3 regions of the Peribacillus sp. V2I11 genome follow, and region 3 is predicted to be linked to each of the others. Evidence: riboswitches for the same ligand, from Rfam matches in the RefSeq annotation. Region 3 holds a riboswitch; each other region holds the start of a gene.
What was found. Region 3 has a riboswitch for cyclic di-AMP ahead of QFZ73_RS06500 (APC family permease). Riboswitches for the same ligand answer to the same signal wherever they lie in the genome.
Positions count from the first base shown of each region.

Region 1: it holds a riboswitch for cyclic di-AMP, as region 3 does, so the genes downstream of both, QFZ73_RS09870 (cation:dicarboxylate symporter family transporter) here and QFZ73_RS06500 (APC family permease) in region 3, are expected to answer to the same signal.
Region 2: it holds a riboswitch for cyclic di-AMP, as region 3 does, so the genes downstream of both, QFZ73_RS15060 (TrkH family potassium uptake protein) here and QFZ73_RS06500 (APC family permease) in region 3, are expected to answer to the same signal.

Region 1 is NZ_JAUSYW010000001.1:2,063,101-2,071,425, forward strand. It holds gene QFZ73_RS09850 (UDP-N-acetylmuramoyl-tripeptide--D-alanyl-D-alanine ligase) at 1-513, opposite strand, end outside; gene QFZ73_RS09855 (D-alanine--D-alanine ligase) at 672-1,754, opposite strand; gene QFZ73_RS09860 (hypothetical protein) at 2,069-2,851, opposite strand; gene QFZ73_RS09865 (class I SAM-dependent methyltransferase) at 3,044-3,790, shown strand; gene QFZ73_RS09870 (cation:dicarboxylate symporter family transporter) at 3,834-5,093, opposite strand; cyclic di-AMP (ydaO/yuaA leader) riboswitch at 5,267-5,411, opposite strand; gene QFZ73_RS09875 (efflux RND transporter periplasmic adaptor subunit) at 5,614-6,876, opposite strand; gene QFZ73_RS09880 (hypothetical protein) at 6,891-7,553, opposite strand; gene QFZ73_RS09885 (diacylglycerol/lipid kinase family protein) at 7,683-8,018, opposite strand; gene QFZ73_RS09890 (diacylglycerol kinase family protein) at 8,101-8,325, opposite strand, start outside.
Region 2 is NZ_JAUSYW010000001.1:3,079,370-3,087,694, reverse strand. It holds gene QFZ73_RS15070 (TetR/AcrR family transcriptional regulator) at 1-445, shown strand, start outside; gene QFZ73_RS15065 (hypothetical protein) at 683-874, opposite strand; cyclic di-AMP (ydaO/yuaA leader) riboswitch at 1,208-1,350, shown strand; gene QFZ73_RS15060 (TrkH family potassium uptake protein) at 1,524-2,855, shown strand; gene QFZ73_RS15055 (potassium channel family protein) at 2,879-3,535, shown strand; gene QFZ73_RS15050 (STAS domain-containing protein) at 3,722-4,513, opposite strand; gene QFZ73_RS15045 (class I SAM-dependent methyltransferase) at 4,916-5,620, opposite strand; gene QFZ73_RS15040 (class I SAM-dependent methyltransferase) at 6,047-6,667, opposite strand; gene QFZ73_RS15035 (PadR family transcriptional regulator) at 6,906-7,184, shown strand; gene QFZ73_RS15030 (pentapeptide repeat-containing protein) at 7,201-7,920, shown strand; partial or broken gene QFZ73_RS15025 (PhzF family phenazine biosynthesis protein) at 8,149-8,325, opposite strand, start outside.
Region 3 is NZ_JAUSYW010000001.1:1,332,936-1,341,260, forward strand. It holds gene QFZ73_RS06470 (bile acid:sodium symporter family protein) at 1-724, shown strand, start outside; gene QFZ73_RS06475 (NADPH-dependent FMN reductase) at 842-1,387, shown strand; gene QFZ73_RS06480 (glucose 1-dehydrogenase) at 1,467-2,252, opposite strand; gene QFZ73_RS06485 (RhaT/GlcU family sugar-proton symporter) at 2,268-3,122, opposite strand; gene QFZ73_RS06490 (hypothetical protein) at 3,489-3,869, opposite strand; gene QFZ73_RS06495 (copper amine oxidase) at 3,919-4,155, opposite strand; gene QFZ73_RS06500 (APC family permease) at 5,086-6,912, opposite strand; cyclic di-AMP (ydaO/yuaA leader) riboswitch at 7,052-7,195, opposite strand; gene QFZ73_RS06505 (GtrA family protein) at 7,545-8,000, opposite strand; gene QFZ73_RS06510 (glycosyltransferase family 2 protein) at 7,960-8,325, opposite strand, start outside.

The DNA of each region.
Region 1 (8,325 bases), 730 kb from region 3:
ACCACGGCTGCTCATTCCCATTTCCAAAACAGCCGCTTCAGTATCCTCTTCCATAGAAAGCACCGTTAGTGGCAAACCTAAATGATTATTGAAGTTTCCATTGGTTTTATGAACTTTATAGGTAGTTGCCAGCAGTGCAGCCGTCATATCTTTCGTAGTCGTCTTACCATTGCTGCCCGTTATCCCAATGACTTTTATATTCAACTGCTGACGGTAAGAACGCGCCAATTGCTGAAGTGCCTTTTCGGTATTTTCGACAATGATTATCGGTAAATCATTAGGAGGATTCGGAACATCCCTTTGCCAAAAAGAAGCCGCCGCTCCTTGCGCTAAAGCTTGCTTGACATACTGATGGCCGTCAACCTGCCCACCCTTAAGCGGAATGAACAAACATCCTTCCTTAACCGTTCTTGAATCGATGGAAACCCCATTAATCCCTTTGGACTGGAATGGACTGATATCATTCAATCCCTCTGCCATTTCATGTACTTGTTTTAACGTTCTCTTTATCATTTTGTTCCTCCTACATTCATTGAACCGTTAATCGCTATCTTCTTCCGTTAACCAAACGAAGCAGAAACCAGTTTGAATCGCACCGGCTCCTGCTGATTGGAATCCATCATATCAACGTTTGATGGATTGTGAAGTTTACTGATACATTACCTGCATGATCAAACTGTATATTTGATTTGTTGTTTTTCCTGATGACGATCCAAGGCAAGTTTCACGAGTTTTTCAATTAACGCTGGATAGTCGACACCTGTGTGCTTCCACAATAACGGAAACATGCTAAAAGGAGTAAACCCAGGCATTGTATTCACTTCATTAATATAGATTTGCCCTTCATTCGTTAAGAAGAAATCAGCGCGAACCAATCCAGAGCAATCCAATGACTTAAAGGCAGTAATGGCCATTTCGGATAAAGCTGCATACTCGCTTTCCGTTATCTCCGCTGGAATGACCATCGCTGAATTACCGTCTACATATTTTGCTGAATAATCATAGAAGGCAAAATCTTTCTTAGGGATGATTTCGCCTGCCACGGAACAAGACGGTTCATCATTACCAAGAATACCAAACTCGAGTTCACGAGCAACGACCCCTTCTTCAATGATGATCTTCCGATCGAATTGAAAAGCTTCCGCTACAGCTTTTTCCAATTCATCAGCATCATTACATTTGCTGATACCCACACTCGAGCCTAAATTGGCAGGTTTGACAAAACAAGGGTACCCCAATTCATCCGCTACCTTTTTAATGGCACTTTCAGTATTCTTCTCCCATTCAGAACGAATGAACCAAGTGTATTTGACTTGAGGAAGTCCCGCCTGGGCAAAAATGTTTTTCATGATGACCTTATCCATTCCTGCTGAGGAAGCTAAAACGCCATTGCCTACATAAGGAAGGTTCAATAGTTCCAGCATCCCTTGTACGGTCCCATCTTCTCCATTTGGTCCGTGAAGCAATGGGAAAATTACGTCATATCCTGTTGATTCACTATTTTCATCAGTTGAATGTGCCTGCAAGGCAAGAGGCGAGCTCGATTTTTCCGGTGAAAATGTCAAAGCCTCCACATTCTCAGCAGGTCCCGTTAACTTCGGTCCATTAATCCATGAACCCTCTTTTGTTATGTAAATCGGATATATATCAAACTTTGCTAAATCGAGAGCTTTAATGACCGCTAAAGCCGTCTGCATAGAAACCTCATGCTCCGCAGATTTTCCACCATAAAGCAAACCAAGTTTAGTTTTCATGAGTTATTACCCTCCAATATTCTTTTAACCATGTTCATTGTATCACTTTACACTAAAACGGATAAAGCAAACTCCATATTTCTTTTTTATTACAACTTACACCCGCCTGCCCTACAGCCTGTTAATGCGGGGTAAAGCGAAACTTACACCAGCGGAACACAGGTTAAATTCGCCACGTCCTGTGGCAACACCTGAGCTAGCACATCCAGTGTGTCGCCCTCTCTTATCTTTTATGCATGAGATGGTAAGTCTTACACCTAGAAAATTCAAGGATTTCAAATAATCCAATCCACGAACCTCGGAAGTTGGGATAATTAGGAGAATGATGTATTTTTAATAACGCTTTCCCATACCTTTTCTTTTCGATTGAAGGTAATAAAGGCATCTGGATCCTTAATATCCCTATCCGAAAAGTCATCATGCATTTCATCCATGTTAAAATAATCCCCTACGACCCATGCCGGTATCTCAATTTTCGTTCTTGTATACTTAACATGCCGAAAGGAAAAAACGAGCCCCTCTGCCAGAATATGAGCCAAGGAAGAAATGATTTCTGGCGGAATCGCCGTCAGCTCTTTTTTCCTTCTGATTCCAAGCCACGTCCTCTCTACTTTTAAACGCTCCAGCTTTAGCGGAATCAGGCTTCCTAACATCATATAATATGTCGAAAGAGAACGAAAATAAATTTTATTGAACCAGCCATCATCCTGGGCAAGGTACACAAATTGATTATTCAATTTACGGAAAAAAGGGGGATCCAGATGGGTTTTTGCGTGCCCTAAATATAAAAGTTCCGCTATTTCCCTTCCATCCAATTCATCCAGACCTTCCGCTTCTTCAAAATCGATCCAACAGAAATCTCCATATGCCCGGACATTTTCTTTAACGAGCTTCGCAATATCTTCAGATGAAGCACTTTCTAGCAGGACATTCAAATTATATTCCCCACCATCGAATTGATGTTTCAATAATAAGATGGAATCCAAGGTACATGGCAGCGAATAGACGAATTCACGAAAATTGAGTCCATTAAAAAGGACAAACCGTTCGGAAGCCTGCATATACATATATAAGATATCATTACTACCATTCTTCATAACCTGATCCCCTCCGAGCCCTCAATCAATAATGTTATTTTATCAAACTTTTGGGTTTTCACGTAAGTTATATAACCCCTCATTAATGTAAATAATGTGAAACATGAACTCCATATTAACCTAAGGTCAAGGAACACACTCGACAACCTTAAATATCCATATAATAGTAGAAAAAAATTAGAGCAATTGATCATGGGTAAAATTGAAAAAGGTTTTATCATTAATTCTTTTCATGAGGCCGCTTCCCTTTATGCTGATGCAACTAAAAAATTAGGTCTTTGGCAATCAGAGAAATATGCATTCGAAAAATATTTATATCAGGATGATGCAATCCTTGATATCGGATGCGGTACAGGAAGAACCACCTTCGCACTATATAAAACAGGATTTCAAAATATAACAGGAATCGATCTAACGCCTGCCATGCTTAATGAAGCGGAAAAAATAGCGCATGAACATAACCTGGACATCCCCTTTATCCTTGGCGATGCCACGAACCTCCCTTTCAAGGACGCCTCATTCGATAAAGCAATCTTCGCTTTTAATGGTTTAATGCAAATTCCCCAGCGACAAAACCGCACATTGGCTTTAAAAGAAATCAACCGTATTTTAAAACCTGAAGGAATCTTTATTTTCACAACACATGACCGTAATAAAAACGAAAATCACCTGAACTTCTGGGAGCAGGAGGAAATTATTTGGTGTGGAGGTAAACAAGATGAGAGGCTTTATGAGTTTGGGGGATATTCTCACACCCGGAACGCTTCTACCTCCATATCCCAACACAACTTGAAGTGCTTAATTGTCTGGAGGAAGCAGGGCTTACAGTCATCGAGAGCTTTTACCGCAGTGAATTATTCGATGAAAACGAAGATGTCAACGCTTTCTCTTCCGATTGCCGCTTCCTGGATCGCTCAAAAATCAGGAAGTGCATTTTAATTCAAAAAAATCCAGAGTGATATTTCACTCTGGATTTTTTGTATTAAGAAACTTGTTCTAGTTCTTTTTTGGAAGGAGGGTTGAATTGACCTTCCCATTTAGAGATGACGATTGCTGCAAGTGAATTACCGATAACGTTCACTACTGTACGTCCCATATCAAGAATACGGTCGATACCGGCAATAAATGCTAGACCTTCAATAGGAATACCTACAGTTCCCAATGTCGCTAAAAGAACGACGAAAGATACACCCGGTACACCCGCAATCCCCTTGGACGTGATCATTAACACTAGCATTAGCGTAATTTGCTCATACATGCTTAAATCGATTCCATACATTTGGGCGATGAAGATAGCTGCTAACGCTTGATATAATGTAGAACCATCAAGGTTAAAAGAATATCCAGTCGGAATAACAAATGTAGCAATATGTTTCGGACATCCCGCTTTTTCCATTTTTTCCATGATCTTAGGAAGAACCGCTTCTGAACTTGCTGTAGAGAAAGCAAGAATCAATTCTTCTTTTAGAAGTTTAATCAACGTAAAGATATTGAATCCTACAAATTTTGCAATAAGACCCAGAATGACAATTACAAAGAAAATCATTGTTCCGTAAACAGAAAGCGCTAACTTTCCTAACGGAATTAAAGATTCCAAACCAAATTTGGAGATAGTCACACCGATTAGTGCAAATACACCGATAGGAGCGAATTTCATGACCATATTAGTTAGGTAGAACATTCCTTCAGCTGTACCTTGGAAGAAACGGAATACTGGTTTACCCTTTTCACCGATGGCCGCAATACTAAGTCCAAATAACACGGAGAAGAAAATGATCGCTAGCATATCGCCTTCTACCATGGCCTGAACTGGATTGGATGGTACAATGTGAACGAGTGTATCTACGAACGATTCATGCTGCTTAGTTTCTGCAGTATCAACATATGTGGAAATATCTGTTTGTTCCAGATTATTCATATTCACACCAGCACCAGGCTGGATGATATTCGCGGAAATTAAACCAACAGCAATCGCAGTAAGTGTTACCGCAACAAAGTATGATAATGATTTAGCACCAAGTTTACCTACCGCTTTCAAATCACCTACACCCGCAACTGCAACGATAAGGCTTGAAACAATGATAGGCACTACAATCATTTTAATCATTCGTAGGAAAATGTCTCCGAATGGCTGTAAAAAGTTTTGGGCCGTCTCATTACCATAAAAAATGGCACCAACGATAATCCCTAAAATTAAACCAATGAAAATTTGGCTAGCTAAACTAAATTTGAATTTCTTCATTTACTTTCCTCACCTTCCATAAAGTCTTTGATGCAAAAACATTTTTGTCTCGGTAAGGGAAACAAGATACTAATAAAAAGAAAGTAATTTTTCTTTTTTTGAAAAACTCTGTCTTTACGCCGAAAAAAAAGACACTTCATGTGTCGATTTCTTATTGGCGTGAATATTCACACATGTTCCCTTAAAGACGCTGACGAGGTTAGCTGTCGGGTTAGGAATTGGAAACACAAAGCCCTTTCATTTCTGAATTCACCCCTAGCGGAAAAATCCACAAAAATGGGTCCCCCGTTCTTGAATAAGATTAAGCGAGTTAACTTATAATAAAATATTATACTAAAAATGATAATCTGTAAATATTTATTCGCATCCGTTCTAGAAAAAATATTTAAATATGTCTGAATATTCTGTATTAAAGACTATTGTATCTATAATTACTCTTCCCAATTTTTAATCATTATAAGTTATATTGATATATAATTAATAACTAATTTGACATCACCTCTCTTGATGAAAGAAGCGGTTATTTTTCCAAAATGCCAAGTAACAGATATCTTACTTTTTCCCTAGTGGTGAATTTTTTATAAGTTGCAGCTTTCACTTTTTCAAATTGAATTGGAGTAATGAAATAAGAATGGTTCTTCACTGCCACATTCGGCTCCATGAGGATGACGTCACCTACCGACGGTCCCTTTATGATTTCTTGCTTTCCTTCAGCCTTAAGCCCTTTTGTGATGTAATGTTTATCCACATAGCCTTTTTTAGTCAATTTGTAAACATGTGGCTGTTTTTGGTAATGAACCGCCTCTATAGGAACGGAGGGTACACCGGCTTTCTCATTGGTTATTACTGTAAGATTCACTTTGGATCCCACCAACAAAGGTTCCGTTTCTTCGCTTTCCGGTTCGATTAAAGCCTGAAATGGAAATCTGTTATCTTTTTTTAACGACGGCTCTTCAGCTGGATAGGAATGGATACGGCCTATCGTTCCATTCAATGCCTTTTTTGAATCAGAGGAACTTGCTTTTATAGTCATGCCCACTTCAGCCTTTTTCATTTCTTCTTCTGAGAAATTACCTTCAATTGCCATATTTATAGAAACAATGGATATTATGGGATTATTCAGGTTTTTATTGATATTTTTAACTACACCATCAGCCTCGCTCGTCGTCACGATCGCACTGGACTGCTCCTCAATTGAACTTAATTTAGCGTCAAGCATTTTCACTTTTTCATTCAAATTGTTTTTTTCTAGTTCCTGCTTGTACATTTCTTGCTCAATGCTACTTTTAATAAGATCTGAAGAGCTTGTCGTTATATCAATATTCAAGTTTTTCTCCACCGATTCATCAATGGCCGCTTTTCCAGGATCACTGGCCAGGCTCCCTTGATAAGACCTCAACTTCCCTATGTATTCCTCAATTCCTGCAATTTCCCCCTCAGCTGCCGTTTTCTCCGCTTCCAAATTCGCTTTAAGAGCATCAAGTTCGGTCGTCGTATACTCAAACAACGAGGAGCCAGCCGTAATCGCATCGCCTTCTTTTACAAGGAATTTCTTAAAATCATTTTTCTTGGTATCGAAATAGATGTCATACTCTTCTACAGGTTTAATTACCCCATTTGTTTGAATAGTATCCGTAATTGTATCTTTTTTTACCTTTGTCCAATTTTCAACGAAAACAGTTCGCTCCACTTTGCTTTCTTTTTTTTCAATAAGGTATATGTTAACGGTTATTAACACTATCGACGCAATCGAGACAGCTGCTATTTTCCATTTCCCGCTCATTCTTTTCACCCGCCTTATACAAATACGCCTACTTGGATGTATGCTAAAAAGGCTTTAACAAACCATGTGGCCAGATAGTATAGAACAATCATTAAAAGGACCAAATAATTATTTCGTTCTGAAAATTCCTTTAAATAAAAATATTGCAGAGCAATAATAAGAAATTGAAAAATGGTGATTTCGCTGAAAAAGTGAATGAAATAATCACTTCTGAGAAAATATTGACTGATGATCCCCAATGAAAAAGGATTGGCATCGCTGCCTATATCCATTAAAACGAATAGAGGAATCAGTAATGTTTTTTCCACTAATTGCAAACCAAAAAGAATCATTTGAACGATAACTAATTTTACATATGGGATATCGGTAACGATCCAAAAGAATAGAGCTGCTAAAAATATGTATATGACAGGGTTGATTATGCCTGTTATTATATTGCCGCTCAAAATCAGCAACTTTGCTGCTTCGAATTCATTGACACTCATCTTCGTGATTTCTTTGGAGAATGATTCTGAACCAATGCCAAAATATCCCCCAATGGCGAATACTATAAGACTAAGAAAATATAAAAATAGTAATTTCAATCCAAGCTTTGTGACTGCCTCTGCATTTTGCAGCTGATAACGACTCCGATAAGGTTCTAAAATGCCTTTTAACAATCTGACCTGGTACACCATATGTGGTCCTCCTGCAAAAAATGATATATCATCATATATTTTATCTTATTTTGGAAACAATTGCAGAAATAAGGAATGAATAAACAAAAAAAACACATAATCCTTACCCTTCAGATTTAATCCCCCAAACTAATTTGGAGTTAATACTGACAAATGATGGGTAAGGACTTTAATGTGCGCAGGCGTTTGTCTATAGTTCTCTCCATCCATATCCACATCAAGCGGCATCTTGGTTTCAATGGTCAGGGTACCGGCATGTAAATAAGTCACCCCAGAGTCAGAGCTCAAGTTTTCAGCCCATGAACGTTTCAGCGCTATTATTTCTAATAATGCACCAAGGCTTGCATTTTCCAAAATGGCAACGCCAAAGAGCCCATCGTCTGGACTATCCATGGGAAAGGGCAATAAATTAGTGCCGATAAAACAACCATTCAATACCAAAATCATAATTGCTTCCCCTTCAATGAAATTCCCATCCCATCATATTTCAGTTTATAGGAAAAGGGAGCATTCTCACCAATCGTCCTTACAGCACTTAATAAATATCCTATCTTTCCGAACCTGCTTTTTTCCTGCTCATCAATATTGCTTGATGCATCTGAAATAAGCCCCACTCCCCAAAAATTGGAAAAATAGTCGTTATTGGCCTGTCCAATATCAATTGAACGAACCTTGCCATTAATGCTTCCGCAGCTTGACGAACATTTTGAGGAATCTTTAAGGTTCTGGAGAAGTCATTGCAAGTCCCTCCAGGTAAAATTCCAAACAACGG
Region 2 (8,325 bases), 1.7 Mb from region 3:
CACAGATAAATATGAATTGATGGATCACTTACAGCAGGAATTGTTAAATGAACTTCAAACCCGCATTACTGCCATTTTGCCGAAAGAGGCTTTTATGGCTCTTCATCAACAACAGCTTTACCCGCCCTTCGTAGAGATTTTTCAATTCATCAGTGAACATGCCCACGCTTTGAGGGCCATTCTTGGTGATCAGGGCGATCCTTCTTTTGCAAAAAAAATAAAGCGCGTATTCGGTGAAGTACTATTGGAGCGTTTGATCAGCCAGCATCCAGCAGCTAAAAATGCAGCCTTCCGCATGTATATGCACGCCTTCCTGACATCGGCGATTTTAGGGGTGATACAGGAGTGGCTGGAGAATTGTGAAGAGCAAACGGCGGAAGAAATGGCGAAAATCCATTTTCAAATCTTGAACTTCATCAGCCATTTGCGCACATTCATACAATGAACGAATCATCCAAGGCATGTTCCATCAACATGCCTTTAAATCTGATTACATCTTGGCCTCCGCTCCTATATTACCAATGGAATAATACCTGCTCTTAGAGGTTTTCATAGCAAAAAAACTCATTCAAAATAAATGAGTTTCAAAGCAAAACAAGATATGGATTTTTCGCTCAGCGTTCCCGGATAGAACACAGGGATTACAATTGAATACCGCTAATGAATGTTGGATTCAGTTAATTTACCTTAGGGAAAACAATTTTAAGAACGGATTCTTTTTCTTATCCGTTATCCTTAACTCATCCATGATGATTTGATCCTCATGATCGGCTATCCATTTCCTTAGTGCATCTTTATCCTGGCATTGTGTTAAATATGTCTGGCCACCCTTGCCTGTAGCATTAATAACATATCTATTGAACGTTTTCTCCATAATTGCCCGCCTTTTTAATAAAATGTTTTGAATCTTTACATACGAATGCACTGCTTTTTTCTTTATCATTTACAAAAGGAACATGATATATATATATTAGAAACTTTGATTGGCAATAGCGTGTTCTGATTGAAAGTAGTGAATAAAGCACCCCGATGCTGGTTATCATAATCGGATTAATCGAACCTATCATAATGTGCTAACTAATATTTGTCAATACGTTTTTAAAATGTAAATAAAACGTAAATTTTCAGTTTTGTTAAAGAAATATTTTTTTGCAATTCAGGGGTTTACAACTGCTAAATGATGGGAGTAGAATACGTTTATCAATTTAATGCATTTCGGCCTAAACTCAAGGGAATTGAGTACGGAGGACCCAATCATTTGGGGTTAATTCTGCCTTGCAGAAGGGATGAGATCAGCTCTTTCGCCATCCTACCCGTCAGCTAACTTCGTCGGCTAAAGCGAAGGAGGTCATAAGACCGCCTATTTCGGGAGTTTTTTTGCATGCTTTTTGGGGCAAAATAACTGTTCGATGTTTTAGCAGGTCTTTTTATTATGCCTTTAAAAAGCTTCTGAAAGCAGATTGATGATTAAAATACCATACAGTTTCACACAATTTTTTTTAGGTAGGGATGGTTATTTGGGAATGAAAAAAAATTTATTGGATCCGCCAAAAATACTTGTACTAGGCTTTGCCACCCTGATACTTATTGGGGCCTATTTATTAACCCTGCCGATTTCCACAGAAAATGGCAAGGGTCTTTCTTTTCTGGATGCTTTATTCACCTCGACTTCCGCTACATGTGTAACAGGACTGGTCGTAGTGGATACGGGATCGACCTTCACCACTTTTGGTGAGTTGGTCATCTTGACACTGATTCAGATAGGCGGTTTAGGGTTCATGTCATTTGCGACATTTTTCTTTTTCCTTTTAGGCAAAAAGATTTCTTTAAAAGGCAGGTTACTCTTGCAGGAGTCCTTAAATAATCTATCCATGGCGGGTGTGGTCAGGTTAGTGAAACGGCTTTTAATTTTCACGGCCATCATTGAAGGCCTGGGTGCCCTTATCTTATCGATTCGCTTTTCTTTTGACATGCCAATCGGCAAAGCAGTCTATTACGGGTTTTTTCATTCCATATCGAATTTCAATAATGCCGGCTTTGATTTAATGGGGGAATTCAGGAGTTTGACCCCATATGTATCGGATCCATTCGTAACCCTTACCGTCGCATTCCTCATCACGTTTGGCGGGATAGGTTTTATTGTGATGAATGAACTATACGAATATCGGAATACCCATCGTTTATCCGTACATACGAAGATAGTTCTGGCGACTAGCTTGACCCTTACCATTGCCGGCGCAATTTTAATCTTTTTATTCGAGTTCGGCAATGCCAAGACATTACAGCCATTATCTTTCATGGGTAAAATGCTGTCATCTTTATTTCAATCGGTTTCACCACGGACGGCAGGCTCCAATACGCTGAATATCCCTGATTTAACTCAGCCTACATTACTGCTCATCATTTTCTTGATGTTCGTCGGGGCTTCACCCGGATCGACTGGCGGCGGGATTAAAACGACTACATTAGCAACGCTTTTTGGAACGGTTTGGTCACAGATTAAAGGAAAGGGTGATGTGGTATTATTCCGTCACCGCATTGTGAGTGAAACGATTTTTAAAGCATTATCCGTTACATTCATTGGCGTATTCATGGTTTCAATCATCTCCATTCTGCTGACCATCACTGAAAGCGGAACTGATTTCTTGATGATTTTGTTTGAAGCCACTTCAGCATTTGCCACCGTGGGACTTTCAATGGGTTTGACCCCCGAATTATCACCGGCTGGCCGGATGCTCATCATTTTCACGATGTTTGCAGGCCGTGTGGGTCCTTTGACTTTGGCCTTTGCCATCGCTATGAGGCGCAAACCAGATCCGTTCCGCCGGCCAAAAGGGAAGATCATGATTGGTTAATCATAAATGAAGGAGTGTAAAAGATGGGAAAACGACAATATGCCGTGATCGGTTTAGGCAGATTCGGAACCAGTGTGGCCCATAGATTATATACGGCCGGCCAAGAGGTATTGGGTATTGATGTCAACGAGGAAAGAGTCGAGAATGCGGGACTGAGCGTCACCCATGCGGTCATGGCGGATACGACTGAAGAAGAAACATTGAAATCAATCGGAATCCGTAATTTCGACTGTGTCATCGTAGCCATCGGAAATGACATGCAATCGAGCATTTTAACTACCTTGCTTTTAAAAGAGCTTGGGGTCGAAAAGGTCATTGCCAAAGCACTCAATAAAAATCACGGTCAGGTGCTCACTAAAATCGGTGCCGACTGGGTCATCTATCCTGAGAGGGATATGGGGGAACGGGTCGCGAATCAGCTCCTTTCCCCTAACATGCTGAACTATATAGAGCTCTCGAAAGAATACAATATCGAGGAAATCATCCTCCCCATGAGCATGAAGGGAAAAAGCCTCAGGGAGCTAGATTTGCGTGCAAAATATAATATCAGCGTCATTGCCATCGTGAGTAATGGGGAAGTTATCATAGCACCCTCACCGGACCAGGATATCCATGAAAAAGATTTGCTTTTAGTGGTTGGCAATAAAGAAGATCTAGCCGTCTTTGCCAATATTGAATAATCCGGCAGGTTCGGGCTCTTGCCTTATTGAGCCCGAACCCATTTTGAATGCAAGCATCACTTATACATGCGAGAAGACCGCCATATGGCGGTCTTCTCGATGAAATTTATAACGAGCAACCCATGCCCTTGATATGTATGTATTATTTTATCGTACTGATCGCTTGGGCAAGAGTGGACTTTATCGTCACTTTATCAAAAGGCAGTTGAAGCTTATAACGGCAGTCATGGCTATTTCCGGCCGAAGTCCTGAAAGGGTTGTTTGGATTCCCACCAAATTTAAGGATTCAATCAATTGTGACAGCTTGTGTGCGGATGCACTATCTATAGCATGAACGCCCGATAGGTCAATGAAAAGCCTGGTGACATTTTTTTCAGCGCACTTTTGTAATGTGTTTTCAAGCAAGGACATGCCCCTCGTCGTGTCAATATCGCCTATCAGGGGAAGCAACGCCGTGTTATCCTTAAGGAAAATGATGGGCGTGCTCAATTCATCGATCGTTGACTGTTGGGCTTTCATGATTTTATTGGCATATCTATGATTCGCTTCCGTAAACCTCTCCATCACTTCACTGAACACCTTGATCACTATCCGGTACCAGGAATTTATTTCTTCCTGGGTATATTGATTTCCATTCAATCCCACAAAACGGTCAATATAATCCAGGTATTGCTCTTGCGTTCGAAAAAACTCCCTCAATATAAAATAGATGGGTGTTTTTAAATGCTGCTCATCCTGACCGATATCTTCAATCCACTCACCAAGCTGCTCAAAGAATTCCCTTTCCTCTGTATCAAAGACCTGAAAGAAACGTAAATGGAATTCATTATTTTGTTGTTTAAGTTTTTTGATCACTTTGGGATCGGGTGAGCTATAAACCCCCGCCTTGTCGTTTTTATTCAATGTTGCGTACCAATCCTCAGTCAATTGTCCTGCCACACTCAATAAAAAAGAATATAGTTCTTTATTCCTGTGCATAAACTCCTCCTATTTAGTTTTTTATTAAAAGCATTCCAATTGGTCTCAGCAGTCGATAAATCTAACGCTGACATCAGCTTTTTATAGAAAAATTATCAACAAAGCAAGCATCGAAGATAACCTCTTCCATACTTAAAAATCTTATGATGATCTGATGCCCAATGGCCCCTCTTTCCATATACCTTCCCAGCAGTTTTTGAAACCATACAACCACTGTATTTTCAAAAGAAGATTAGATCCTTTATCTATTATTCTGGAAAATCTGCGTTCACCCAAAAAGCATTTCATTATTATATTTTACCATTTTTACATTTTGTTAACGATTACCCCTTTTCTTTATAACAAAAAAGGACCTGATCCCAGATCCTCCGTTTAAGACCCATTTCGCCTATCTTATGAAAATCAATTTTTCATAAATAAAGCCGTCCATAAACCTTGCACCCCAAAGGTTTCATCCGATTGTTCCATTTTCCTCATTTTACGTATTTCCACCACTTCAAATTCCTTGAAGATCATTCTGAGTTTTTCTTCAGTAAAACCCAATCCGCCTTTGAGGCTTCTTTGCCTATATACCTCCCAATCTGAAATGTCAGCACCACCCAATATGCCGCCTTCGACAAAACAAGTAATCGAATACAACCCCTTACTCCTTAACGCCTTTTTCACCATCTCCAAATAATTGATCCTACGATGTGGAGCAATATGGTGAAAACAACCTGAATCATACACAAAGTCATATTGCCCTTCCTCAATATCCAAATCAAATATATTCCTTTGAATGAAGTTCACGTGCACATGTTTATCTGCCGCACGTTCTTTTCCCCATCCAAGGGCTTCCTTCGAAAGATCCACCGCATCAACGGAACAGCCTTTTTGAGCGAGATAAATGGCATTTCTTCCAGGTCCGCACCCAAGCTCAAGAACCTTTCCTGGCCCAATTGACCCACTATCAAAATATGTAACCAAATTCTCATCAGGGAAATTTTCGAAAAAGGGAACCCCTTTTTCACGGTCTTCATAAAAACCATTCCAGAATCCAATCGGCTCACGCAATAACGAGTCCAGCATATTCAATAGATCTTCATAGGTTGTAATCGTCTCCGACAAAACCATCACCTCTTCCCAGTGTATCCCACTTGTTAATTATACTCATTTCGGCTAATGCCTATGTAACAGCTGCATCAAAAATGCGTTACATATGGCGTTCTGACACTACTGGACCTTGTTGTTTATATACTTGGTCACTGAAATTTAAAGGTATCAAAGATGCCTTCAAACTATCTTCTGATGGTATGATCCATTCTTCAATATCCACGTTAGGGAAGACATGGGTTCTATATATGCATGTCAAATATGACATGTTCTTTACAGCGGATCAGGCTTGACAGCCCCCCATTAGTCAGCGTAGAAAAAGAGGAGCCAGGTTCCTATTTTTTAGCTTCCAAACAACAAAATTCAGCTCCCTGATGTATCCTCATGTCTTTGAATCCGACTCCCAATCCACTTCTGAAACATCCCTCATCCTCCTTCCTGTTACATCCGTTTACTGATGATTATCTTTCTGTACATTCCATTCAGCATGATCGGTCGATCTTCTTCAATTTTCATATTCTTTTCATGTCTACTGAACAAGTCTTCAAACCTCAAGCCGATATCCGTTCCTAAAAATCTAATGATCGGTCGCAGAAGCTTTTTAGGTAGTGAAAGCACTTCATCTTTAGAAATAAACTTATCGAATAGTATTATTTTTCCATCCGCTTTTAAAACCCTGATCATTTCCTGAAGACATTCATTGGCATCAGGTACGACGGAAAGAACCAAACTTCCCACTATATAGTCAAACGATTCATTCTCGAATTCCATATGCTGTGCATCCATCTCGAGGAAATTGATCTGTGTATCACCAAATTTCTCCATCGCTTTTTTTAGCATATCAGCTGACAGATCTATCGCCGTTATCTCAAGTTTAGGGTTCTTGATCAGCTCCAAATCGGACCCCGTTCCTACGCCCACAAACAGAACCTTTGCATCATCATGAAAATGCATCTCTTCAAATATTCTTTTCCTGGCATCTAAAAAGAGATGAGAGTTGAAGATTTTGTCATAAATCGGCGACCAAACCTTATAAATCACTTTATTCCACGAATTATTCAACCCTCCCCACCTCCTTACATATTTCTTCTACAAAGCATAATCAATCCCTTCCAAGCGGATATTATATCTGGCACAAATTAGTAAAATTAAAAATAGTATGCGACGCAGTGATCCGCGAAATACATTAACCAAATTACCTTGACTGTCATAGTAATATATTATAGGATATACCAAAGGAGGTGAGGATTTGGTTCAACGCCAACTATCTTCTGACTTACTTCGCGGACATGTAGATACAATGATTCTAAAACTTCTGCAAAGTGGCGACAAATATGGTTATGAAATCAGCAAACTGATATATACGAATTCCAATGAACAGTATGAAATTAAGGAAGCGACGATGTATTCCAGCTTAAAACGACTGGAAAAGGACGGATGCATCATCTCTTATTGGGGAGATGCCACACAAGGCGGAAGAAGGAAATATTACAAAATCACCCCGATCGGGGAAGACACATATACCCAAAATAAAAATGACTGGGAGCAGGCCAAACGAATACTTGAGCGCCTCCTATAAGAAAGGAAGATGAAATGTGATTGAAAAACTGCATACACATGTTCATAGCATTTTTGCCCCGTACAAAAGTGCAAAAACAGCAAAGGAATTGGAAGAAGAACTGCTGCAAAACTTACTGGAAAAATACAATGACCATAGAAGGAATGGTGCCAGTGAGCAGGAAGCGTATAAGCTGACTGTGGATTCGATTGGAGAAGTATCAGAGCTCATGGAATCACTCAATCTTCAATATAATGTGCTTGAGCAGGCGATAAACATGGACTATTCCAGGCAACGCTTATTGGATTCCGACTTTCGCTCGGTTTCGGTGCATGATGGGAAGTTTGATTCCTGTGATTTAAGCCGTTCCGACTTCAGCCATTCCGACCTGACGAACAGCACATTTAAAAGCAGTAACTTAGATAATTGTATCTTTGAAAACGCCAATTTAACTGGTACCTTATTTAAAAGTGCAAATTTAAAAGGCGTAACTTTCAAGAACAGCATTTATAATAAAACCCATTTTAAAAGCTGTAATTTATCTGGTCTTATATTTGATGGGGAAACATTCAACCAAACCATTTTCGAAGGTTCATCATTGAAAAAGGCATCATTTCGCGATGCCACACTCATCAATGTTCAATTCCGGATGTCCGATTTAAAGAAAATCGACTTTACTGGAGCTTCGATGGATAAACTCACTTACAACTTTTTACATGGAGCTAAGGTCGATCTTAGCGGCGTGACCATCATCTAAAAAGGAATTTCCAATGACTTTACCGATAGCGATGGTCGTATCCACCTCAATCATTTGCGTGACCGTGTTTCTGACTGCGGTCGCTTTAAAAGGAATGAGCATGGGGAAATGATTCATCAAGAACCCTGTGCTAAGGCATGAAACGTCTTAGCACAGGGTTTTTACGTGTTCACTATACCTTTTCAGATATGCTATCATTCAACCGCCCATCCTCCCCTGCATGAACCTTTAGACTTCCACTTCAAATTCTTTAACGTAGACAGCATTCCCGGTGATTTCAATATCATAGGTGTCATGGTTTTAGGTAGCCGTAACGCGAACTCTGCCATCCTTTCCGATTTCATGTCCCTGTTCGACTAACAGGTCCACCTCATCTTCAAGGTGATCCTTTATGTATTTTGCATA
Region 3 (8,325 bases):
GCTTATGCCTATTTGGGCTTTTGGTCTCGGCCATTTAGTGTTTCATGGTGATGCTTTCACGATTACCGGCCTGGTCCTGGCTGTAGTGATTCCAACTGGTGTCACCAGTATGATCTGGGTATCCATTTATAACGGGAATGCCGTACTTGCCCTAACCATCATCTTAATCGATACCCTTCTCTCGCCATTCATCGTTCCTTACAGTGTTTCCCTTTTTGGGGGCGGTTCGATCGAAATGGATTTAGGGTCGATGGTGAAAGGATTAATCGGAATGGTCGTTCTTCCCTCCATGCTTGCCATGTTCTTGAATCAGGTTACAGAAGGGAAGATACAATATACACTATCCCCCCGCTTAGCTCCTTTTTCCAAGATAAGCGTTGGAATCGTAGTCATATTGAACAGTTCAAAAATTGCGCCTTATTTAACCCATTTCGATAAGAAATTAATGATCATAGCCTTCTTGGTTTTGTTCATAGCTGCTTCAGGTTATGCCCTTTCTTGGATGGTCGGTGCATGTTTAAGATGGGATAGGGCGGATATCTTCACCTTGACATTTACAGGCGGTATGCGGAACATCAGTGCAGGAGCCGTTCTAGCAACCACCTATTTCCCTGCTGCCGTGGCGGTACCCGTTGTACTTGGCATGCTGTTTCAACAAATGCTTGCCTCCTTTTTTGGCTATGTCATGGAAAAGCATTTTCATCGTGGTGTGAATGAAGGGTGATCCGCCAAATGATTATTTCCTAGGCATCCTTTTTCCCTTTCATTAATATTCCAATTATAATAGGTGGTGGAACACATTTACATGATTATCCATTACAAATCCTTGGAGGTATTGAAGATGAAAGTTGTTGCAATAGTGGGAAGTATCCGTAAAGAGTCTTACAACCTTAAGCTTGCCAAATATATTCAAACTAGATATCATGACCGGTTTGCTCTAGAAATCTTGAACATTCGGGATTTACCTTTTTATGATCAAGATATTGAAAATGACCCTCCATTAGTTGTAAAAGAATTTAAAAGCAAAGTGGCCGAAGCAGATGCAGTCTTGTGGGTAACACCTGAATACAATGGTACGATTCCAGGTGTATTGGGCAATGCAATCGATTGGTTATCACGTGTCGATAAAGTCTTGATCGGCAAACCATCATGGATCATGGGTGCGTCAATGGGGCAATTAGGAACGGTTAAAGCTCAATTGCATTTGCGTGAAATCTTATTCGCAATAGGCATCTCCTCCCCACTCCTTCCCGGAAATGAAGTATATGTTGGTGCAGTGCATGACAAAATCGATAACGAAGGCAGGCTTACACATGAGTCAACTGTCCAGTTTATCGATACTGTCGTCGATAACTTCATTAGCTGGTATAACCATCATACTCGTTAATGCTTTTTAACAAGAATCCCAGCAGGTTTGATCCTGCTGGGATTCTTGTTGCATGATAAAAGAGGGAATTAAACAAAGTTCATCCTCTTCCCGCTTGGAATGCAGGGTATTTTGTCATTCCTCCGTCAGCGAATAGAGTGATGCCCGTTACATAACTGGACTCTGAAGATGCCAGCCATGCAGCAACCGCAGCAATTTCTTCAGGCTTTCCGATATACCCCATCGGAATCATGCTTTCAAGATCCTTTTTCTTTTCGGGATCTTCAAGCTTGTCGGCATTTATTGGCGTGGCGATGGCTCCAGGACCAATGCTGTTCACACGGATCCCTTTTGGTGCATATTCAAGAGCCAGGGTTTCCGTAAGCAGCTTCACCCCGCCCTTGCTTGCCGCATAGTGAACGAATAAAGGCCAGGGAATCATCTCATGTACACTGGACATGTTTATCACATTCCCTTTAATATCGTTCTCGACAAAATACTTGATAGCTTCACGGCAGCCTAAGAAATTTCCGGTTAAGTTTGTATTGATTACCCTATTCCAGTCACTTAACGGCATCTCGTGAGATGGAACCGGATTTTCAATTCCTGCATTATTGATGAATATATCGAGTTTCCCGAAGTTCTTTATCGCTGATTGAACAAGGTTAATCACATCTTCTTCAACGGTGACATCGCCTTTTATTGCAATAGCTTCCCCACCATTTGTTTTGATTTCTTCCATTACACTATCCGCTTCCTCTGATTTAGTGCGATAATTAACCACGACCTTTGCCTTTTCCTTAGCAAAGCGAATGGCCATCGCTTTTCCTAAACCAGTGGATGAACCCGTTATAACAACTACCTTACCTTCTAAATCTGAATACATTTAATCACCCTCCAATTAACTTTTTGCCAATCCGAGCATAATCCCAGCTATGATGATCAAGATAATTCCAATTACAATTCCAATTAGTTGACGCTTCGTTTTCTTTTCACGTAAAATGATTATCCCGCCGAGAGTTGAGATGACTATGCCCATTTGCGAAAGGGAAAAACTGGTAGCCACTCCCACACGGGGCTGTGATATGAATAAAAACATGTTCCCTGCAGCCCATATCAATCCCGGAATGATATTGCGAATCGTATATTTGTTAAATGGTTTATGTTTAAAAGTCAATAACAGACCGCCTATCACCATCCCGATCGCTTGAGGGAACAACGCTGACCAGCCATCAACATCAAATAGACGGGCCACGACCACATAAACCAAATAACCGAATGTCGAGATGAGGAGAATAACAATTCCTTTCTTCAAGTTTCCCGACTTGCCCTCTTTTGATTCTTTATCTTCCAAGGAGGTCAAGACGATTCCTATAATAATGAAGACTAATGCCAAAACGCCTAAAATAATCGCTTTCATTGTAGACCATTCGTTAAAAACTATGACCCCGAATAATGTGGTTGAAATGAGCTGCAATCCAGTTGATATCGGCATCGTTTTGGATACTCCCATTAAATCAATGCTCTTAAGCTGATTAGCTTGTCCAACGGCCCAAAACAATCCAGATACGACTCCGACTCCAAACACCAGAAGTGACAACTTAATATCGGCAAAAATATAAACACCAATTGAAAAAATCAAGGCACCAATCGTTGTACCTAGTGTTTGACTATAGGGTCCACCCCCGAGTTTCACATTAAATAAAACGATGCTTCCCCAGAATAATGCCGGCAAGAGAGCTAATAATATATCCATTTTCAACCCCCATATATGTAAGTTCAAAACTAAGCAGAAAATTTCATTTTGTCTTCTTTTAATATGTACGCATTATTTGAAATGACCCTTGGTAATTTTATGAAGTGTTTCCCCCAAAAAGTGTTCAACACAAAAAGGGCTGCAAACGCAGCCCTTTTTGATGATAGTGAAGTTATTGCAATAGCTACCCATCATGTTGATGATGTTGCATGTCCATTTCCGAATCATCACCGACCTTGAAATAATCACTTTCCCAAACAGCCGTTGTCCCAATAATGATAATGGAGAACAAGAGGGTCAGAATGAAAGGAGCAAATCCCCTCCCACTTTTTGTTTCTTTTATATCCTCTCTTTTTATTTAAAAAGTCACAAAGAATATACTGGCAAGGTAATCAGGTCCATCGAAACGAGCATGAAAGTTTGTGAATCAAGAGGCAGCATGGCTCCCATCATTGCCCCCATCAGAGTTGTTGATTGAGATTCCATAACCGATATTAACCCGAATGGCCTTCCGATGATGAAGCCTGCCACTGCACATATTGCGATGGCTAGAACGGTTAAAACCACCAGCTTGCCGGGCAACAGGAATGACAGCATTAAACTTAAGGTTAAACTTGTCGTCATGCTTAACATCATGACCATGCATTTACCCAGGCTAACACCAATATGATCTTTTTTCTGATGGGCTTTTTTAGAAAAGTAAAATGTATATGCCACGACTATCATAAAACTGGTCAGCAGCAGCATTCGATTCGTTTCCCCCTTTACTAGCATTAGTTAGTGAAACGTCTGATTTTTAATGACAGGAAGAATGACCACCCATTTGGCAAGCTGAATTCTTTGGTTTTGATGGAGGCACATCAAGAGCTGGATTCCGATTGAAAAAGCCCGTTGGTTTTAAAATGAAGCTAATATAAGCGGTCGGCATGACTGGCCAATCTTCAGGTCGGGTTATATGATGGTGTCCCATGTTATACCAGACCACCACATCTTCATTTTCAATGGAACGCTCGGCTTTAACCCACTCTTCCAACCCTTCTCCCCCTGCATATAGTTTTTTTTATAATATCATTAATTAAAACCATAAAAGAGGAAGCATCCCATTATCTTACTGCGATCCTTTTTCTTGTATGGACTTCATTAGCAATAATCGGTACTGTGAATTTAATGAGATTTTAATTAATGTTCCTCTTCAACTATCGGGGGCATTAGTTGGAGAAAAGACAACTGTAGTGACTGTCTTTTTATTTATGAGTTTATAAATATATACGAACAGAGCCCTATAAAAAAAGTAAACCATATGAAGGTTTGCTTCTTCAGTTTGTAGACTAAAGGGGGGGTTGGGAAACGTATCTTTCATCAAATGATGTTCCTGAACCAACTGACCCAAACCAACACCTTCAACTTCAACTCCTCAGGTATGGTTTCTAACTAAATGTTATCCCAAAGTTGAATGGAGAGGAAGGTGCGAGACTCCTGCGGGAAAAGCGCGTCCAAGGGAGACCCCACAGGCGCAAGCCGAGGGCGGACCGCCAGCGGAAAGCGAGTGCCTGGAGCGGAAATCAACGCCCAAATGTACAAGCCATAAAAAAACTGTAGGCAAACCATGTGAAAGTTTGCTTCTTCAGTTTGTAGACAAAAGGGGTTCGGAAAACATCTCTTTCATCAAATGATGTTCCCAAAGCAACACCTTCAACTCCTCAGGTATGGTTTCTAACTAAATGCTATAACAAAGTTGATTGGAAAGGGTGTACGAGACTCCCTGCGGGGGAAGTGCGTCAAGGGAGGCCCCGCAGGCGCAAGCCGAGGGCGGACCGCCAGCGGAAAGCGAGTGCCTGGAGCGGAAATAATCGTTCAAATTGTACAAGCCATAAAAAAACTGTAGGCAAACTCGATTTCTTCGAATTTGTCTACAGTCTCAGCAAACCTGATGAAGGTTTGCTTCCTTTCTTAGAAATGGAACTTACTTCTTCAAATGATATGGCACTGTCGTAATAACCACATTTCTTCTATAAAGTAAGTAGGCGCGAATCAGTAAACTTGATTGGTTATGAAGTATATTGTGCCAGCCCTTCTTTGGAATGAATTGGGGGATGATCACCGTAACTTTATAATTGGATTCCCTGGCCTTATGTTCAACTGTATCCACAAATTTAGTTAGTGGCTGAATGATACTTCTGTAATAAGAATTCAGTGTAACTAGTCTGACATCCGGCTGCCACTTTTTCCATTTTTCTCCGAATTTCTTTTCATCTTCTCTTTCAAAAGCAACATAAACGGCAATAACCTGATTTGCCGATAGAGATTTTGCATAATTTAAAGAGTTCTCAACCACATGGGTTATACCCGCCACAGGTACAATGATGATATTTCCTTCAATTGGTAAGATCGGCTCACATGTTGTAATCCTTAGTTGGTCACCAACTGCTTCATAATGCTTTCTAATTCGATGAAAAATTAAAATGATGATGGGTAAAAAAATCAAAACAGACCATACCTGAGTAAATTTGGTTAAAAAGAATATCATCGTGACGATAAAGCTAATCATGGCACCAATTGAATTAATGGTTAGTTTCATCATCCAGCCTTTTGGCTTTTCGCGAATCCATTTAACAATCATCCCGGTCTGGGACAACGTAAATGGAATGAATACCCCTACCGCATAAAGCGGAATGAGATTTTCTGTATGTCCTTCAAACGCGACTATTAAGATGATGGATGCAAGTCCCAGTATGATAATTCCATTGGAATACCCTAATCGGTCCCCTCTTATCGTAAACGCCCTTGGTATGAATTTATCCTTCGCAAGATTTACCGCAAGCAGAGGGAAAGCCGAATAGCCAGTATTGGCCGCCAGTATCAAGATCAATGCAGTCGTACCTTGAATGAAGAAATACATGAAATTCCGTCCAAAGATCTCTTCAGCAATCTGGGAGACGACCGTTACCTCCGCGCTTGGAACAATGCTTAAATAATAGGCTAAGTATACGATTCCCGAAAATAATACAGCTAGTAAGGAACCCATCGCTATTAAAGTTTTTGCAGCATTATTCGGGGCTGGATCTTTAAAGTTCGGGATTGCATTGGAAATCGCTTCGACTCCTGTCAATGCGGAGCTTCCTGATGCGAATGCTCTTAGCAGTATAAATAAACTGATGCCCGCTACCGGAGTCCCGATGGACGTGTGCAATTCCGGTGAAACCCCGCCCGTCAAAATCTTGTAAATGCCAACACCAATCAAGATAAACAATGCTAAAACGAATAAGTACACCGGATAGGCCAAAACAGAGGCCGACTCCGTAACCCCCCGAAGGTTCAGGATTGTAAGTAGAATGACGAAAATGATGGCTATGATGACATTATATGAATGCAGACCGGGAAAAGCGGACGTGATGGCATCCGTACCTGCAGAAACACTTACAGCGACAGTTAATATATAATCGACCAACAAGGATCCTCCAGCTATCAACCCTGGATTGACACCTAAATTATTTTTTGAAACCACATATGCCCCCCCGCCATGTGGATAAGCGAAAATGATTTGTCTATAGGACAAAATCAAAGCAGTTAACAGGATCAATACCCCAATCGCGATAGGGATGGAATACCAGAATGCCGCAGCACCGACCGTGATCAGGACGATCAATATTTGCTCCGGTCCATAAGCAACCGAAGACAAAGCATCAGAAGATAATATCGCCAAAGCCTTTGTTTTGTTAAGCTTTTGTTCACCAAGTGCATTTGATTTTAAAGGTCTCCCAATCAAGAACCTCTTTATAGAAGATAACATCAAGAATTCACCACCATATTTAATTTATAAGTTTATGTTACCCAGCTGTAGCAAAAAACAAGACGAAATAGAAAAATGCCTACAAGTCATGGCTAAATAGACCTGTAGACATTAATTTTTTTGTCTAACAAGCTCCACCTTCCTTCTCCTATAACGCTTACGAGGTTAGCTGTCGGATTCGGACCTAAGAGTAGCCCTACCTTGAAAGGATTCACCCCTTGGATTGTAGTAGCAATCCCTATAACGGGTCCCCCGCACCATAAGGTTTAAGCGATTTAGAAATATGAAACTGTTGATTATCATACTCCCGTGAAATGGAAAAGTAAATGAAAATTTTGCACATTAATAGAATAATCTTTGGAGGTGAAGTTTTGTTCTTGACGTATAGAACATAAGTCATGCAAACACATGATTCGAAGGGAGGAAAGGAGGTAAGTAAAAACGTCAAAAAGAAAATGATCAGGGGGTCACTGAACAAAAGGTGGTCCCAAAATGATAAAATGATCCCCACATGGAGAACGCGAAAGACGAAATTAAACAGATCTGCCCCAGCTTGGATAGTCAATTTCGCTTTCCGAATCAACTTTTATTTCCCATCCAATCGAGGGCATTATTCCACTGATCCACCCTAATTAGTTCCTTCCTTCTTGAATTGGTCTCAAATTGCTTTTTTTAAAGACAAAGTATTTCTGGCCAATATAGTTAAGAACTGTGTAAAAAATTGCTCCTATCAGCACAGCCACATTTTGTTGGATGGATAAATGAACGGATCCTTCCATTGATTCTGCTATAGCTTGGCCTAAAGAATAAGCTGCGGAATAACAAATCAGGATGACGCAAAAGAAACGGGCAACTCCTCTCCGCCATTCTATATTGCTTTTAAAGGTAAAAGTCCTGTTCAAAAGAAAACTCGTTACAGCTCCAGTACCATTGCCGAAAAAGGTGGAGATCCAGTAAGATAACTCAAGGACATTCATGAGAAAAAGCATGATGGAAAGTCCAACAGCTGTATTGACTATTCCAACCAATAAAAAGCGGATAAAGGAGTTAGTGTGTTTTAGATAGTTTTTCAATACTGTTCCGTTCATTGTCTAGTTGCTCCCGTTTTTTTAAATCGAGCGGATTAAATAAATCCAAATCAACAATATATTTAGGCCGGCGTTTGGATTCATTATAGATTTTACCGATATATTCCCCGATCAAGCCGACAGCGATCAACTGTAGTCCACCGATCAACCATATGGAGGTGATTAATGAGGTCCAACCCGTTTCGGTCTGACCATAAAACTTTAACCATAAAAAGTAAGACCCAAAGATTAAGCTAATGAAAAAGGAAAGACATCCTAGCCATAATACAAGCCGGATCGGTGTAACTGAAAAGGAAGTAACGCCATCAAGCGCAAACGCAACCAT